Regions from separate parts of the Paenibacillus sp. B1-35 genome, predicted to be linked through region 3. Evidence: riboswitches for the same ligand, from Rfam matches in the RefSeq annotation. Region 3 holds a riboswitch; each other region holds the start of a gene.
The links. A riboswitch is a leader RNA that binds a small molecule or an ion and turns the genes downstream of it on or off. The one in region 3 is predicted to bind cobalamin.

Region 1: linked by a shared signal. The riboswitch ahead of metE (5-methyltetrahydropteroyltriglutamate--homocysteine S-methyltransferase) and the one ahead of ACQ5BJ_RS13925 (ABC transporter substrate-binding protein) in region 3 are both predicted to bind cobalamin.
Region 2: linked by a shared signal. The riboswitch ahead of ACQ5BJ_RS00025 (1-propanol dehydrogenase PduQ) and the one ahead of ACQ5BJ_RS13925 (ABC transporter substrate-binding protein) in region 3 are both predicted to bind cobalamin.

Annotation. Positions count from the first base shown of each region.
Region 1 covers NZ_JBCHVJ010000002.1:686,056-691,711, forward strand. The annotation lists gene ACQ5BJ_RS10705 (heavy metal translocating P-type ATPase) at 1-816, shown strand, start outside; gene ACQ5BJ_RS10710 (HesB/YadR/YfhF family protein) at 1,015-1,305, shown strand; cobalamin riboswitch at 1,503-1,694, shown strand; gene metE (5-methyltetrahydropteroyltriglutamate--homocysteine S-methyltransferase) at 2,017-4,341, shown strand; gene ACQ5BJ_RS10720 (DUF3939 domain-containing protein) at 4,702-5,196, shown strand; gene ACQ5BJ_RS10725 (DnaJ family domain-containing protein) at 5,355-5,656, shown strand, end outside.
Region 2 covers NZ_JBCHVJ010000001.1:922-6,577, forward strand. The annotation lists partial or broken gene ACQ5BJ_RS00005 (phosphopantetheine-binding protein) at 1-255, shown strand, start outside; partial or broken gene ACQ5BJ_RS00010 (transposase) at 412-510, opposite strand; gene ACQ5BJ_RS00015 (DUF3021 family protein) at 540-800, shown strand; gene ACQ5BJ_RS00020 (hypothetical protein) at 1,042-1,362, shown strand; adenosylcobalamin (AdoCbl) riboswitch at 1,534-1,686, shown strand; gene ACQ5BJ_RS00025 (1-propanol dehydrogenase PduQ) at 2,072-3,214, shown strand; gene ACQ5BJ_RS00030 (BMC domain-containing protein) at 3,412-3,771, shown strand; gene ACQ5BJ_RS00035 (EutP/PduV family microcompartment system protein) at 3,784-4,215, shown strand; gene ACQ5BJ_RS00040 (ANTAR domain-containing response regulator) at 4,290-4,862, shown strand; gene ACQ5BJ_RS00045 (sensor histidine kinase) at 4,855-5,656, shown strand, end outside.
Region 3 covers NZ_JBCHVJ010000003.1:469,330-474,985, reverse strand. The annotation lists gene ACQ5BJ_RS13930 (FecCD family ABC transporter permease) at 1-957, opposite strand, end outside; gene ACQ5BJ_RS13925 (ABC transporter substrate-binding protein) at 975-1,973, opposite strand; cobalamin riboswitch at 2,410-2,633, opposite strand; gene ACQ5BJ_RS13920 (histidine phosphatase family protein) at 2,827-3,708, opposite strand; gene cbiB (adenosylcobinamide-phosphate synthase CbiB) at 3,740-4,705, opposite strand; gene ACQ5BJ_RS13910 (adenosylcobinamide amidohydrolase) at 4,745-5,464, opposite strand; gene cobD (threonine-phosphate decarboxylase CobD) at 5,492-5,656, opposite strand, start outside.

The sequences.
Region 1 (5,656 bases), on a different contig from region 3:
GAAAAGCAGTCTGAGCATCCGCTTGCGCAAGCGATTGTGAAGGGACTGTCCGAGCAAGGAATTAGTACGGTTGAGCCGACTTCATTCCGCGCTGAGCCTGGATATGGCATAGAGGCTCAAGTAAATGGGCAATCCATCATTGTCGGGACGCGCAGATGGATGGAGAAGAACGGAATCGTAAGCAGTAACGCGGAAGCAGCACTGCAGGAGATGGAACAGTCAGGCAAGACGGCGATGTTGATTGCGGTTGATGGCAAGTGGAGAGGGATTGTTGCTGTAGCTGATCAGGTGAAGGCTTCCTCGAAGCAGGCGATTGAGCGGCTCCATCAGATGGGGATTCGCGTAGTGATGATGACAGGGGACAACATTCGAACAGCGAAAGCCATCGCTTCACAAGTCGGGATTGATGATGTATTTGCAGAGGTGCTGCCTGAACAAAAAGCGCAGCATGTTCGTGAGCTGCAGCAGGACGGCACAGTCGTTGCCATGGTAGGCGATGGCATCAACGACGCACCTGCGCTTGCCGCGGCTGACATTGGCTTCGCTATCGGTACAGGGACGGATGTAGCAATGGAGACAGCAGGTGTAACTTTGATGCGCGGCGACTTGAACGGGATTGCTGATGCGATGGAGATGAGCCGCCGGACGATGCGCAATATTAAGCAAAACTTGTTCTGGGCGCTTATTTACAATACGCTCGGCATTCCGATTGCAGCATCCGGTCTGCTTGCTCCATGGCTTGCAGGCGCGGCCATGGCGTTCAGTTCAGTCTCGGTCGTGCTCAATGCGCTTCGTCTTCAGCGGATCAAGCTGTAATTTCAAGGAGAGGCTTTTCTGAGCTATGGTGGATGAATGCCGACAACGGACATGTGTTGTATGCTCAACATCTGCGTAATGCGGACAGTCGGAAAAAGGCGCAGACCATATTCGTACCAACAACTTTGGTGTTAACAAATGATATATGCGCGTGGTATGATCATAAATGATGATAGGTTGGATTAAGGAGGTCTGAGCATGCAATTACGCGTTACAGCGAAGGCAGTCGAGCGTTTTTTGGCCGATTGGGGATTTACAGCAGGAGATCAAGTGCGCATCTTTGTGCGCTACAGCGGATTCAGTGCTTCAGGGCCTTATTCATTCGGCATCATGAAAGACAGTCCGCAATATCCAGCAGTGACGGAAGTCGTGAACGGCATTACGTTCTTTATGGAGCAAAATGATGTATGGTTCTTGGATAATCGCGAATTGACGCTGGATGAGAAGGACGAAGATATTGTTTTCGTACATGAAGGGATGGTCATCTAGCATATCACCCCATCAATGATCGTTAGGCGAGCCGTGAGGCTCGCCTATTGTGTATGTAAGGGGAGCTTATGTACAAATGAAGCGGGCGGGGTTAGGATTTTTTTCGAATAGAAACTGAGAAAAAATTCTTGTCAATCGCTCTGGTTAGATATATAATCGTTCTCAATTGGAAGATGTGTGAAAGCGGCTTTCAATGTAATTGAATATGGGAAACAGGTGCTTCGGGTAACGTCGGAGCTTAATAGGGAAGCCGGTTGGAAATCCGGCGCGGTCCCGCCACTGTGACAGTTGAGGTATTGCGAGAGAGCCACTGGTTTGTAAGGAATCGGGAAGGCTGCAATGGCCAATGAAGCTGAAGCCAGGAGACCTGCCTGTTTTGACAACACTGTTCGTACCTACGGGAGATAGGGAAGTGTTCGTAAGCATGGATATCGTCATTTCGATTCCTCTTAGCATGAGGTGTTTTTTGCTAATGAGCCGGAAGGAACGATCTATTCCATTATGCCTTCATGGACGTTTACGAGACATTTCTGTTATGGGACAGGAATGTCTTTTTTTGCATATTAAGGATGTAATGAATGCACAAGGCGATCCATAAACGTCTCATAAGGTGGAGTAGTGAGTTCGACTGCAATTCTAATTCCGTGTTAAGCGATAGAAATTGTCCAATTAATCCCGTACGGCAAAATTACGCATGAGAGGGGCAGTATGATGACAGCCAATTCAATCAAGACAAGCACAGCAGGTTACCCTCGGATCGGATACGACCGGGAATGGAAAAAGGCATTGGAGCAGTATTGGGCAGGCAACAGCTCTGCGGAGCAATTGGAGGATGAGCTGGAACGCATCAATGACGTTCGCCTGAAGACGATGCAAGAGGCAGGTATTGATCTGATTCCGGTCAATGATTACACCTGGTATGATCATGTGCTTGATATGACTGCTACTTTCGGATTGATTCCTTCACGGTTCTCCTACAATGGAGGTGAAGTAAGCGCGGATTTGCTGTTCGCATTGGCTCGAGGCACACAGGATGCCGTCGCTTGCGAGATGACGAAGTGGTTCAACACGAACTATCACTACATTGTGCCAGAGTGGGAGGGCAAGGCTCCGCAATTGACGGTCAACCGCCCGCTGCAAGCATATCGCAGGGCTAAGCAAGCCCATGGCATTGAAGGAAAGCCAGTCATCATCGGCCCCTATACGTATGTCCGCTTTATTAAAGGGATTAAACCGGAAGAACGCTTGAATGTACTTCGTCAATTCGCTGGAGTATATGGACAGCTCTTGAGTGAATTGGAGCAGGAAGGCGTGAAGACCGTTCAATTGGATGAGCCGGCATTCGTTCTGGAGATGCCGCACGAACATTGGCCGGCAGTGCAGGAAATATATGCTGAGCTTCGCAAGGCGGCTCCAAGCTTGTCGCTATGGGTGCAAACATACTTCGATGCAGTATCAGATTACGAATCGTTCGTGTCGCTTCCGGTAGATACGCTCGGTCTTGATTTTGTTCATGATAAAGGTAGAAATGAAGCAGCACTGCGTAAATTTGGATTCCCAGAACAGAAGCAGCTTGCCATCGGTATCATTGATGGCCGTAATATTTGGCGTACGGATCTAGCCGCAGCAGCGGCTTGGCTCGAATCGGTGGAAGGTATTGTCCCGAGGGAGCGCTGGATCGTACAGCCATCATGCAGCCTGCTGCATGTACCGTTGACTGCGAAGCGGGAGATTGAATTGCCAGCCCCTGTTAGAGAAGCCTTGGCGTTCGCAGACGAGAAGCTGGAGGAGACTGCTGCGCTTGCTCGTCATTTCTCAAGCCCAAGCGAGGAGACTCGCGCAGTGCTCACAGACAGCGGCGCTCGCGTTCAAGCTTGGCGCAATGAGCCTTCGAGACAGCGTCCGCAAGTGGTTCAGGCTTTGGAGGAGCTGCTTCGGACAGAAAAAGAAAAAGGAATTGAACGCCTTCCATTTGAAGAGCGCAAGGAGCTGCATCGTAAGCGCTGGCCTTCCTTGCCGCTGCTGCCGACAACAACGATCGGAAGTATGCCGCAAACTGCGGATATTCGCCGCGCTCGCCTTCGTTTCCGCAAGGGCGAATGGGATGCAAAGACATACGAAACGTATTTAGAAGATGAAATGACACGATGGATCCGCATTCAAGAAGAGATCGGAATTGACGTTCTGGTGCATGGCGAGTTCGAACGGACAGATATGGTCGAATATTTCGGTGAAAAGTTAGATGGGTTCGCATTTACAAAGTTTGGATGGGTTCAATCCTATGGTTCGCGCTGTGTGAAACCGCCAGTGTTGTATGGAGATGTTGCGTTTACAGAGGCAATGACAGTGAAGGAAACGGCATTTGCTCAATCCTTGACTTCTCATCCGGTTAAAGGGATGCTTACTGGCCCAGTCACAATCTTGAACTGGTCTTTTGTCCGCGATGATATCCCGCGTGAGCAAGCTGCGTTCCAACTGGCCTATGCGCTTCGCCAAGAGATTGCTGCGCTGGAGAAAGCCGGAATCGGCATGATCCAGGTCGATGAGCCGGCGGTGAAGGAAGGCATGCCGCTGAAGGCAGAGGATGCTGTTTATTACACCGATTGGGCGGTATTGGCGTTCCGCCTTGCCACCTGCGGAGCAGCGCCGGAAACGCAAGTGCATACGCATATGTGCTATTGTGATTTCTCCGATATGGTTGACACAATCCGCAAGATGGATGCGGACGTCATTTCACTTGAAACGGCACGAAGCGGCGGCGATATGATTGGAACGCTGGAGAAGCAAAGCTATGAGCTTGGCATCGGACTTGGCGTCTATGACATTCACAGTCCCCGCGTCCCAGCGGTGGAAGAGATTGATCGAATCATCGAACAGGCACTGCGCGTGCTTCCAGTAGAGACGTTCTGGATTAACCCGGACTGTGGTCTGAAAACTCGCCGCGAGCCTGAAACAGTAGCAGCATTGCGCAACATGGTAGAAGCAACGAAGCTTGCTCGTGCCCGTCATGCAGCGGCCGTATCAACTGAAGCATAAGCTTGTTCATTACCACTCCCCGCAACATGCAATTATACCTCAATAGGATCATTTAAGTAGGAAAGGGTCATCTCTCGCAATCATCGTGATTGCCATGCAGGGATGGCCCTTCTTTCTTAAAGTGGAGTGGAATAAGAAAGGTTAAAATTTGAAATATGCAATAGATGGCATATGGACAACTTGATTTCTGGACATGAGTAAAGGAGAACGAAAATGGTTATTTATACGTAAAGGATGTCGAGATATAAGGATATATCAAATGAAGAAAAGATATGGTATAATAGGGATGTAAGCGGATACATATCTCCTGCTTCCATCTTCCCGTACCCTACTTCCGGAAGCAGAAAGGTGGGATCTGATATGCGTTGGATTACACAATGGTTCAAACGGAACAAACAGGTTTCTCCATCGGTACGTAAAAGGGTGCACGTGACTGTGGAGGATGTGCGCAGAGCGGTGCTTCAATACGAAAAAGATATGCCGAATGAAATCAAACGCACAACACTGATGCTAGCAGATCACAGCATTGATTTGAAGCGTCTGCGCCGTTACTTGGGCGGGGAATCGGATCAGAAATTTTATATGTCCCAATATACGTACGAAATATTTGATGAGAAAGACAAGCATATTCCGATATATCTCGATATGGTGCAGGCTGCGGTGGATGATTATTTGGATGAACATGATGATCTTCCCGTACTCTCGGGCACGCGCAATCGCCAAGTTCATTATGACTTGCTCGTGCAGCGCCACTATTTAAAAGAGAAGCCGCCAATCTCGCTTTACTTAACGACCGAGCAATTTTTGCTGACACATGAAGAGGATTGGCATAAAACGCAAGGAGCCCTCAACTGAGGCTCAAACTGTATAGGGGAACAAGAGCTTGCCTCCTATGATGGGAGATAAGCTCTTTTTGTTTATTTTCCAGTTAAAATTCTGGGGCGATTAGTGGTATCCTATTAGATGGAATGTCTTCGTTATTTATAGTCGAATGATGAGCGAGGTGCGTAATCATGGACATCATCGGATGGATGGCAGAGCAGAAAATTCAAGAAGCGATGAAGGAAGGCGCATTTGATCAACTGCCTGGCAAAGGGAGGCCATTAGATCTGAAAGATTTGACCCATGTTCCTGAGGAATTGCGGCCTGCATATTTGATGATGCAAAATGCTGGACTGCTGCCTGAACCTATATATCTTGGACGTGAAATCGTACGTTTGGAGGAGCTTCTTGCAGCGTGTGATCCAGAAGATAAGCAAAGGATAGGCGACACTCGGAAGCAGCTGAATGAACGGAAACTCCGGCTGCAGATGAT
Region 2 (5,656 bases), on a different contig from region 3:
GCAAAATTTATTATTGATTACAAGCAAAATGGGTTATTTCCGATGTTTTTATATCAGTTCACAGGAAATAAAGGCTATACGGAATACTGTGATTTCTCATTCTCTTTTACTATGAATGAAGAAGCTGTTTATTTTGAGGCAAAGATTTTAAATCGCACCCTCAATTCGGATTATATTCAATCGTTGTTTTTAAGATGGATTCAGATTGTCCAGCATGTCAGTTTGAAAGAAAAAGATGATAACAAAGTACGATAGGAGCCATTGCTGTAATAAATGAATTCGAGGTTTGAATGAAAAAAGCACCTTCTGTATGCTGGGGAACGTTCGATCCAAAGAACAAACCCCAGCACAGGAGGCACTCTACAATGAAGGATAAACACATCAGAAAACAGAATCAATGAATTCAATAAATACAAAAGCTTGCTCGCTACGTTGATATTGGGCAAATAAATCGGTAGAGAACCTACCATCCCGGATACGTGGGCTATGAAGCGCAGGTGTGCCTACACGTCGCATTGGTGGGGGTCTTGCCAAGTCTTATGTTCCATTTTCCTGCTGATATCAGTGAAAAGGGAATGCGTATGCGAATTTTGATCCATTTTGTAATCGTAGAAGTTGTGATGCTTACATTCACGAATTGGATGGGCTGGGTAACGGGAGCAGTTGGCACAATGATAGTCGCAGTTGAAATCGCAATTATCTCCCTTCTCGTCCGTTGGCTTGGATGGAGCAGTGATAGGAAGGTCGCAACGAAAATCAACGAGCAGTTGCGAAAACTAAAAAATGATAAAGTTCAATAAGACGGGGAAGCAGCAGCTTACCTCGTCTTTTTTTTTAGCTTACTTTGTTATTCCTACAGCATAGTGTCGTACATATTTACTCTGCACCAATCGTTAATTATGCTGATGCTGCACTGATGAAGCAGAGGAGGATTGAATTTGGATAATAGAAATCATAATTTTAATCATTGCAGCTGTTTGTGAGATATCTTTTGCACTATACCGCATTTGTACAAAGTCATATCAGAAAAAGATCAAAGCCATGATAAGGCTTGGCGCGTTTGCAGCATTCCTAATTTTCACATTGGCGTCGGTTATTGAATGGAGCTTCCGTTGGCTGGGGCTTAGACTGTTGCTGCTTGTCTGGGCGCTTCTTGGAGTGTGGACGCTCATACGCAGCAAAGAGGAACGAAAAAATATAGAAGCAGCCGCGTTATCAGAATGCAATTGCTATGCTTCTGCTCGTTGTCATCGCTTTAACTTCAGCCCTCTTACAAACCTGTCTCTGGTTTCCCCGCTGTTGTCCAATATGCTGCAGGGCGGCAGGGCAGAGATTGATCCATTTACTGTCTTGAGACGATGAATCATATTCTAGTAGAGTTTTTCGATTGCTATCTCAAAGGGCAGGGTGCTTCACATCTGCGGGGACATAATGACGAGCAAATCCTCAATTCTTTTATCTTTTATTTTTTTCATATTGCCATTCAGATCGTTTGTGCTATAATTATGTCGAATGGACGACCATTCACGTCATGCACAATAGAAGAAGTTATAGACAATGGAAGTTTGGTGCAAATCCAACGCGGTCCCGCCACTGTAATAGGCCGATGAGCTCGGTCTTAAGTCAGGTCTTTTGTCTAGTAACTTTGCCAGGCCAGTCATTTCGAGGCGAAAGTGACTGGTTTACAAGTCTAGTGACGATACCGCCTCGCTAGGCTTTTTTACATTGCTTGAAGGCTGCCGACAATGCTGTCGGAGGGGCCGGGTGCTCGCCGCCAAACATACGAAGACGTATAAATAAAAGCAAGCGGGACATTTTTCAACGATGAAGAATCATATGCACAATGGTGTGCATGTCCCAATTTTTTTGCAGAAGATTTGTCGTAATGATGAAATCGTCGACATTGCGGTTGACGCATGTTTGCATTACGATGTACAGTATAAATGACAATTGAATGATAAGCTGCACAATGGCGTGCAGACAACATAACAAGCAAAGAGGCTTTTTAAAGGGAACTATTCCTTTGAGAGGCCTCTTTTTTTGTTGTAACTACTCCTTGGAGGTGCTTTACGTGGACAAACTTTCGATTAAAGCCGATCTCTACATGGGTCATGGTGCGCTGGATCGTCTGATGGAATGGCGCAATAAGCGTATTTTCATCGTTACCGATCCTTTTATGGTCAAATCAGGGATGATCAACATGGTATTCGATCGGCTGCATGACAGCAATGAGCAATATATTTTCAGCAACATCGTACCAGATCCGCCGGTTGAGATTGTCACAGAAGGTGTAGAGGCATTAGGCGCATTCAACACCGACTTGATTATTGCTATCGGCGGCGGCTCCGCTATTGATGCGGCCAAGGCGATGAAGCTGTTTGCACAAAAGCTGCTGAACCAGCAAGACATTCCATTCGTGGCAATCCCGACGACAAGCGGGACGGGCTCCGAGGTGACATCATTTTCGGTAATCAGTGATAAGCAGAAAAACATTAAATACCCGCTCGTATCCGATGAGATGCTGCCGCAAGAGGCGATATTAGATCCGGAACTGGTTAAGAGTGTTCCAGACTTCATTACGGCTGATACCGGAATGGATGTGTTGACGCATGCAATCGAAGCTTATGTATCTACGAAGGCGAACGATATATCGGATGCGCTGGCAGAGAAGGCTATCAAGTTGGTATTTGCTTATTTGCCAAGAGCCTATAAGGATGGCAGTGATTTAGAAGCGCGTGAGAAAATGCATAATGCATCCTGCATAGCGGGTATGGCATTCAACATTACTTCGCTCGGACTGAATCATGGCATTGCGCATGTCGCAGGGGCCAAATTCAAAATTGCGCATGGCCGCATGAATGCAATGCTGCTCCCGCATGTCATTGAATTCAATGCGAATTATAAACCAGGGTATGGCAGGGAAGAGAGCACTGCTGCCGCAGTTCGCTACGCAGAAATCGCCAAGAGCTTGGGACTGTCCGCACCAAATCCAAAGAGCGGTGTTCGCAGCCTTGTACAAGCGATCAAGCAGCTGCAGAAACAACTGCAGATGCCGCATACGCTGAAGGAATGTGGAGTTGATCAGGCGCTGCTGGATGAAATGAGGGACTCGATTGCCGAGGGAGCACTGAAGGATGGCTGCACGGCGACGAATCCTCGCGTGCCAACGGCAGGGGATGTGGCCGAAATTTTGAACAAAATGTTTCAATCTTGAGATTGCGTCGAATTTTGTCTGAATGTGTATTGACAACGTTTGCAGTATTAAAATATAGTAAAGGTAACACAACGGCGTGTTGCATACAAAACCAAGCAAAGAGGCTTCTTAAAAATTCCTGCGCGAACTTTTTAAGGGGCTTTTATGTTTTTTACAGCAATTTCACGTGTTTTCTGACATGAGAGTGAGATGATGGTATGGAGCAACACCAGAATGAAAAACAACGCGTTATCCAAGAGTACGTGCCTGGTAAACAGGTCACATTGGCTCATATTATCGCGAATCCGAACCCGGACATCTACAAAAAGCTGGGATTGGGCAGCGATGCGCACGATTCAATCGGCGTCATGACCATAACACCAAGCGAGGCATCTATTATAGCAGCGGATATCGCAACGAAGGCTGCTGGAGTACAAATCGGCTTTGTCGATCGCTTTAGCGGATCGCTTGTGATTACAGGCGATGTATCCTCCGTTGAATCTGCTATAAGTGAAGTGCTGCTTGGCTTGCAAAATATTTTAGGCTTCTCTGCTGCTGCGAACATTACAAGAACGTAGGTGAAGAAGCTGATGAAAAAAATTATTTTCGCCGGAAGCACCGGTTCAGGCAAGACAACGCTGTGCCAATGGCTGCATGGTGAAGAAATTGCCTATAAAAAAACGCAAGCGATCGAAAGCTTCGACCAAGCGATTGATACGCCGGGGGAGTGCATCGAGAATCGATATTTGTACAAGATGCTGCTCGTATCGAGCGTAGATGCAGATGTAATCGGGCTTGTGCAAGATTGCACGAAGGAAGACAGTTACTTTCCACCCGCCTTCGCAACCGTATTCGCCAAGCCGGTTATCGGCGTGGTAACCAAGGTGGAGCTGGCACAGTCGCAGGAGGAAATCGCGCAAGCGAGAGCTCACCTTCAAGCGGCTGGTGTGGAACGGATTTTTGAAGTCTCGACGATAGAGAATGTGGGAGTGGAGGCGCTTCGGCAATATTTGGAGGCGTAAACGGTTTATTCTACTGCAAGAAGCGGAATACCGGTAGACAAGCAAATAACGGCAGACAATGAGGTGCATGACACATGAATGGAAAAATTGTAATAGTCGATGACGAACCTATTACAAGAATGGATATTCGTGAGATGCTCGAAGAGGCGGACTACAATGTAGTAGGCGAAGCTTCCGATGGATTTGAAGCCATCGAATTATGCAAGAAGCATCTGCCAGACCTCGTCATCATGGATGTTCAAATGCCCATCCTCGATGGGCTTAAGGCTAGTAAACGAATCTTATCAGAGCAGCTGGCGGGAGGAATTCTTCTCTTAACCGCCTTCAGCGACAAGCAAACCATCGAGAAAGCCTCGGCTGTCGGTGCGCTTGGCTATCTGGTAAAGCCGCTTGATGAAAAGTCGTTCATTCCCATGGTGGAAGTGACCATCGCAAAAGGCAAGGAAATACGCAAGTTGGAGCAGAATCTATCGAAGCTGACGCAGAAGATGGAAGAGCGTAAAGCGGTTGAGAAGGCAAAAGGGATTCTGATGAAGGAAAATGGCTACACCGAAGAGGAAGCCTATCAAACCTTGCGCAAATTGAGTATGGATAGACGATGTCCGATGATTGAAATCGCTACCACGATCGTCATGTCCTATGATTGATTTCAAAGAACGAATTGGGAAGTTGTGCAGGCTGCATACGGGGTTGTCCGAAGCGGACATTGCATGGATTTGTGAAATCGCCGAGTCTTTTGAGAATACCGACGTTAAGGACGATGTGTTCATTGACGTGCTGTCCAGTGTAGCGAATGAGGCTATCGTCGTGTATCACCGTCGACCAAATGAAGGAAAGTCGCTGTACAAGCGGCCGGTCACAGGCGAGAAGGCGCTGCGCGAGAATGAGCCTGGCGTACTGAGAACGCTGGAGACCGGAATGATGTCGCAGGGTCTGGTTGCCAACACGCAGGAGAATCACCTTGTTCGGCAGACCGTCTATCCGATGAAAAATCAAGATGGCGTAATTGCGGTCGTCATTTACGAGAAAGATGTAAGCGACAATATCCAAGCCCACTTCAATATGGGATCAGGTGTGCCTTATGAAGATGGTGAAATGTCTTCAATGCTTACGGCAATGCTGCGGTTCAAGGATTCGCTCATCAATCAGTTGGAGGATGCCGTTCTCGTATTCGACAAGTACGGATTTTTGAAGCTGAAAAATAAGCAGGCAGACGCATATTACAGGCAGCTTGGTTATTTGGAGGATATACAGGGCTTGCATTATGACAATCTGTCGCTTGATCGGACGATGTTCTCTGAGGTGATGAAGCAGCATTCATCTTCACCGTGCTGTCCGCTCACGACTGACGTGAAGGCAGCGGGCCGCTATTTTCAAGTGAAGCGGTTGTTTATTGAGGAGAAGGATTTATGTGTAGGCGTCATCCTGCACGATGTGACCG
Region 3 (5,656 bases):
CAGCGGAATTTCCGTCGGCGCAAAAGCCGTGCGGGCAATTGTATCCGCCCACATGACATAAATGGCTCCCCCAATTGCTGAGAGCGGTATCAAATATCGATAGTCTGGGCCAACAATCAAGCGCAGCAGATGCGGCACGACTAGGCCGACAAATCCAATGACGCCAGAGACGGACACGGCCGCTGCTGTAATCATTGTCGCCGTCAGCAGCACTGCCCATTTCGTTCGTTCCACATGAAGTCCGAGATGGGAGGCTTGCCGCTCGCCTAGTGCAAGCAAATTCAATGGTCTTGCGTATACAATAAGAATTACGATGCCGACTGCCAAATAGGGAGCAAGGACAAGCGTATAGGACCAGCCGCGCATCGCCAAGCTTCCCATTACCCAAAATAAAATTTCATTGATCGTCTGATTCGTCATTGCCACAAGAAACGATACAATTGAGCCAAGAAAGGCTTGCATCACTACCCCGGATAAAATAAGCGTCTCGATCGGAATCTTGCCCTGCTCACTGGCAAGCTTGATGACCACCATCAAGGTTGCCACCCCTGTTGCGAATGCGACGACAGGTATAGTCCATTCGCCGAACAGTGCATATTGCAGGCCAAAGTAAATAAGCAAAGCGGCTCCCACAGAAGCGCCAGAAGATACCCCTAATGTATACGGGTCTGCCAGTGGATTGCGCAATACCCCTTGAAATGCAGTTCCCGCTACACCGAGTGCCGCTCCGACGAGCAGAGCCAGCAGAACACGAGGGAAGCGTACCTTCATCATAATTTGCGCAGAGGCATCATCCCATGTAACCGGAATTACTTGATCCATGCCCGGAATATGATGGAGCAGAATTTGTGCAATTTCTCCCATTGGCATTCGTACTGACCCTACAGCCAAACATCCCACAACGGACAAAAGGAGAAGCGCAATACCCGCTCCTCCATACCCAACCATTTTATTCATCGTTCTCTCCACGACGATTATTTCACCAAGTCCGGATGAATCGCCTTCGCAACAGCCTTCAATCCGTCAGCAACACGTGGTCCCGGACGGCTGATCAGGTTCTGATCCACACCAATTACTTGATTGTTCTTAATTGCATTGATATTGTTCCAACCGCTGCGTCCACGAATAATTTCTTCCAAGGACTTGTTCGTCTCGGAATCCACTACACCTTGTGTGAACATGATTACATCCGGATTGGATTTAATAATATTTTCTTCGTTAATTTGAATCCAGCCAGCTGAATCAGCCGCAACGTTTGTGCCGCCCGCCATTTCAATCAGCTCGTTCATGAACTCGCCGCTGCCTACTGTCCAGCCTGGGGAGAATTCAATGTAGACCTTCTTCTTCTCCGCGCTTTGGACCGCATTCTTTACGTCATCACGCACTTGCTTCATGTTGTCAACGACTGTCTTCGCTTCCGCTTGATGGTCTGTAATTTGACCATACAATTCGATATTGGTAATCACATCATCGTACGTTTTTGGCTCGACCTTGAATATTTTAATTCCAAGCTCGCGGAACTTTTTCACAACTGGCTCCTTCATGGAGATGCCTGTGAACACGATGTCCGGCTTGGCTTTAATAATTGCCTCTTCATTCGGCTTCGTAATGCCGCCCATTTTCTCTTTGGACTTCGCTGCTTCCGGATAATCATCAAAATCAGAAACACCAACGATTTGAGCATCCAATCCAAGTGCGAACAAGGACTCTGTCTCTGCTGGAGATACAGACACTATACGTTCAGGCGCTTTTTCGAAGGTAAATTCTTCGCCTGTTGCATCTTTAACAGTCAGTGGATATTTCGTTTTCAGATCATCCTGCTTCGGTTGTTCAGAGGCAGTGTTGTTGGTCTCTTGCTGAGCAGCCGTATTTTCAGCGGGTTTAGCCGCATCCTTGTTGCCGCAAGCCGCAAGTCCTACTGTCAGCATAAGCGCCAGCAGCGCCGCAACCGATTTGTTCAACCATTTGTTCATGTTTTATCTCTCCCTCGCGTCATTCTTTCCTCGTCTTACCTCTGTACCAAATGTGCAAGCGTAAAGCGGTTCCATTCGCCACCATGCGTAACGAAATTGCGTGACAAGTTGCAATTGCCTAAAGTTATACTCCCCTGCGGGTATCGGTTGTCAATGAGCACTTGCATATACCTAAGCTGTACCTCTTCATGTGACTGAATTCGTGATATACATTCGTGCTGTGCATTTACATCAAATTGCATTGCTGTCGTGTATAAGCGCTTATGGTTATGAAATGCTTGCTTATACAGCAAAAAACCCCCGATCCTTCGATCCAGGGGAACACATTGTCATCTATCGCAATATCCAGCAGACACCTAGATACAGGGGCCAGCAGCTAAGCTGCCATGTTGCCTGATGCATTACGCCAATGACGTGCTCCTCTCCGCGAAGGATACAACTCGTCTATCTTCAGGCAGGTTTCCTGACTTAGGAGAATACGTTGAGCTCGCCTTCCCATCCTTATCAGCGGATACCATACCTGCTGATCAATTAGACAGTGGCCTAATGAGCACAACACTCCATTCACAGTGGCGGGACCGCGCCGGGTTCACACCGGCTTCCCTTTTAACCCTGGGTACAAATATCACACATCCCGGCATTTCAACCCATACAGCCCCATTGCTGTACAATAACATTCATGGATCAATCCCGTTATGATTCCCCAAGGACCTGAAGTATCGCGAATATTCAACATCGAATAATTTCGTTATCTAAGTCCTAAACTCGATATTAGATTATAGGGGAAAAGCCCACCACTTGCAATAGAATACATCATTGCTGCGATGATATTAGCCTGTTAGCGCATGCTTCCTCATTTGCTTGGCAGACGTTCCGCTCGCAAGAACTTCCATTTGCGCGCACATTGCTTCGCTGTAATCATGATCCCGCCGCCGATTGGCGCTGCCGCTTCCCAAAATGATTTTCGTGGAAAAGCCAGCGTATATAATCGACGTACGACGCCTCCGTGTGTAACAATGACAACATCCGGCCGCGGGGCAAGTCCGCTGCCATATGTTTGCCGCATCCGGCTCGGCTTGCACCGCATCACCCGCCCACGGGGAAGCGGGGAAGAATGATGCGGCCGACGACGGGCAGCGCATTCCTGACGCTCCGCGTGTATGCCGCAGCTGCTGCCGAAGGATTCGCGCGCGTTCCGCAGCACTTCCCACCATACATGCGCGGTGCGCGTGCAGAAGGACTGCCATGGCTCCCCGCGCGGCGGCTGGACGGCTGAAGAATCGTCCAGCCATCTGCGATACTGAGGATCCTCCTTCAAATCATTGTAGGTCAAGCCTTCCCACATGCCGAAGTCATACTCTCGCAATCTTGTATCCTCTACAGCTTGCCTGCTGTCGCGCGGACGCAAATAAGCAAGCGTATCGCGGCAGCGCCGCATATCGCTCGTATATAGAAGCGGTGACGGATGTGCCACTGCGCGGCGAAGCCCTCTCAGTTCTTCAGTGGAATCCGGCAGCAGCGGCACATCTGAATAGCTAATGTAGCGCCGCTCTGTATTCTCTTTCGTCAAGCCGTGGCGTACAAGCGCGAAGCGTACAATCTTGCTGTTCGTTTGACTCTTTTTTCGTAATATATGCCTTGTCATATTGACTCGTTTCCTATTGGTTTTCAATGCTCCTAAACGACGCTTGTTCCGATGAATAGGGGGAGCATTCCATTTAGTTGTCCGTCTCATTCCATTTCGTACTCCTTCATTCACCAATCGTCTACAGAAGCCATCCTCCGCATATATAGAGGAGCAGACTTGCAACAATCACAAAGCATGTGGAGCTGCTTAGTAGCAGCCTGCATACCGCAGGTATATGCTCTGCCTGCAAGGGCTGCTGTGTATCCCCCATATATGCGCGGAATGAACGTATTCCTTTATACACATTATATCCACCAAGCCGGATGCCAAGTGCTCCCGCCGCGGATGCTTCCGCCCAGCCACTGTTCGGGCTCGGATGCTTTCTCGCATCTCGCAGCGCCGTTGAGCAAGCTCTGCGAGCATCATAGCGATGCAGCAAGGCACTTACCGTGACAAAGACTGCTGTCATTCTCGCCGGTATCCAGTTGGCAATATCGTCAAGGCGAGCAGACGCCCAGCCTAAATTCCCATACTTCTCATTCTTATAGCCGACCATGGAATCGAGCGTATTAACCGCACGATACGCCATTGCCAGCGGTGCGCCTCCGATAAGCGCGAAGAACAACGGCGATATCACCGCATCCACAATATTCTCCGCTACGGTCTCCACGGTGGCGCGTACGACCTCCGGTTCATCCAATTGCTCTGTATCGCGGCCGACAATCATGCCGACTTCTCGACGAGCACTCTCTAAATCCTGCTCTTTCAGCCTCCGATACACAGCCATCCCTGCATCCTTCAGTCCTTTTGCCGCAATTGTTGTTCCAATCAACAATGCTTCGGCTGCCCATCCGATATAATCATGAACATGGTACATCCCTTTTAGAACAAGCCAGGTCACTCCATACGTGCCGCCAACTACAACAAACGGCAGCAAAATTCCAAGCGGCTTGAGCGCTCTCTCAGAAGGGCTGATCCGGCGTATGAATCGCTCTACGGCTCTAATCCCTTTCCCTATACCAATGACCGGGTGTGGAATCGCCTGCGGGTCGCCAACAATCCGATCCCATATGTATGCTGCTATTATGATAAGCGCTGCTGTCATGTTTCTCCCACCCTAGTAGGTTGTTCCGCTCGTTAGCGGTTACGCTTCATGCTGAGTCTTCACGGATTCATATACAGTGTTATAAACGAGCTGCCCAACTGCATGTCCCAATGTTGTCGCTGTTCCCGCATAATTGTGCACGGGTTCATACCGACCGCTGTCTATTACTGCAAGTGCAATCGCATCCGTAGTCGTTCCTGTGGCAACGCGTCCCGTTTCAGCGTCTATGATGCCAAGATCAGACAGCGCTGCACATTTGGCCTCTGTAGCCGTCATGAATAGATTCAATATCGCCGCATTGGACAGCTTCCCATCCAATACAAGAATTGAATTGATCGTGCCTGGCTTCAACGATTCATAGGCTGAAAATACACGCCGCGGCATGCCTGAACGTGCCGCATTGGATGTCCCCGCCGTTGTGATGCACAGCAGCGAGCATTCATCCGCTTCCTGCTCGACAACAGAGGCATGACTAACTTTTGCAGCCGTCAAGAGCCCCACCGTCTGTTCCGGTACATAGCCACTTTCCATACACGAAAGCCGCAGATATTCTGCTGGATCAGTGCAGTCGAATTGATAATGAACCATTTGGTTCAAAATGCGATTCCCCATCCATTGTCCGCCATGGTATACAGCACTGCTCCATATTGGTACAGTTTGCGGCAGCTCAACAACGACTTGAGCATCCTCCCAGTGAATATGTACTCCTGCGATATACTGAGATAGATAGGAGCGTTTCCCCTCTCGATATGGCTGCATCCCGCTTCCCCTCAATTCTGTGTTTGTTTACTGTAACACAGCTGCAAGTGCTGACGCTACAATTCCGTTCGCTCGTCGATCCTTGACTGCGATTCGGAAGTCTCTCTCCGTGAGCCCAGCATACATATCACAATTGCGTATCAGAATACCTGCGCGGCATAATTCTGCCTGAAGCAACTTCGCCGTCCACCC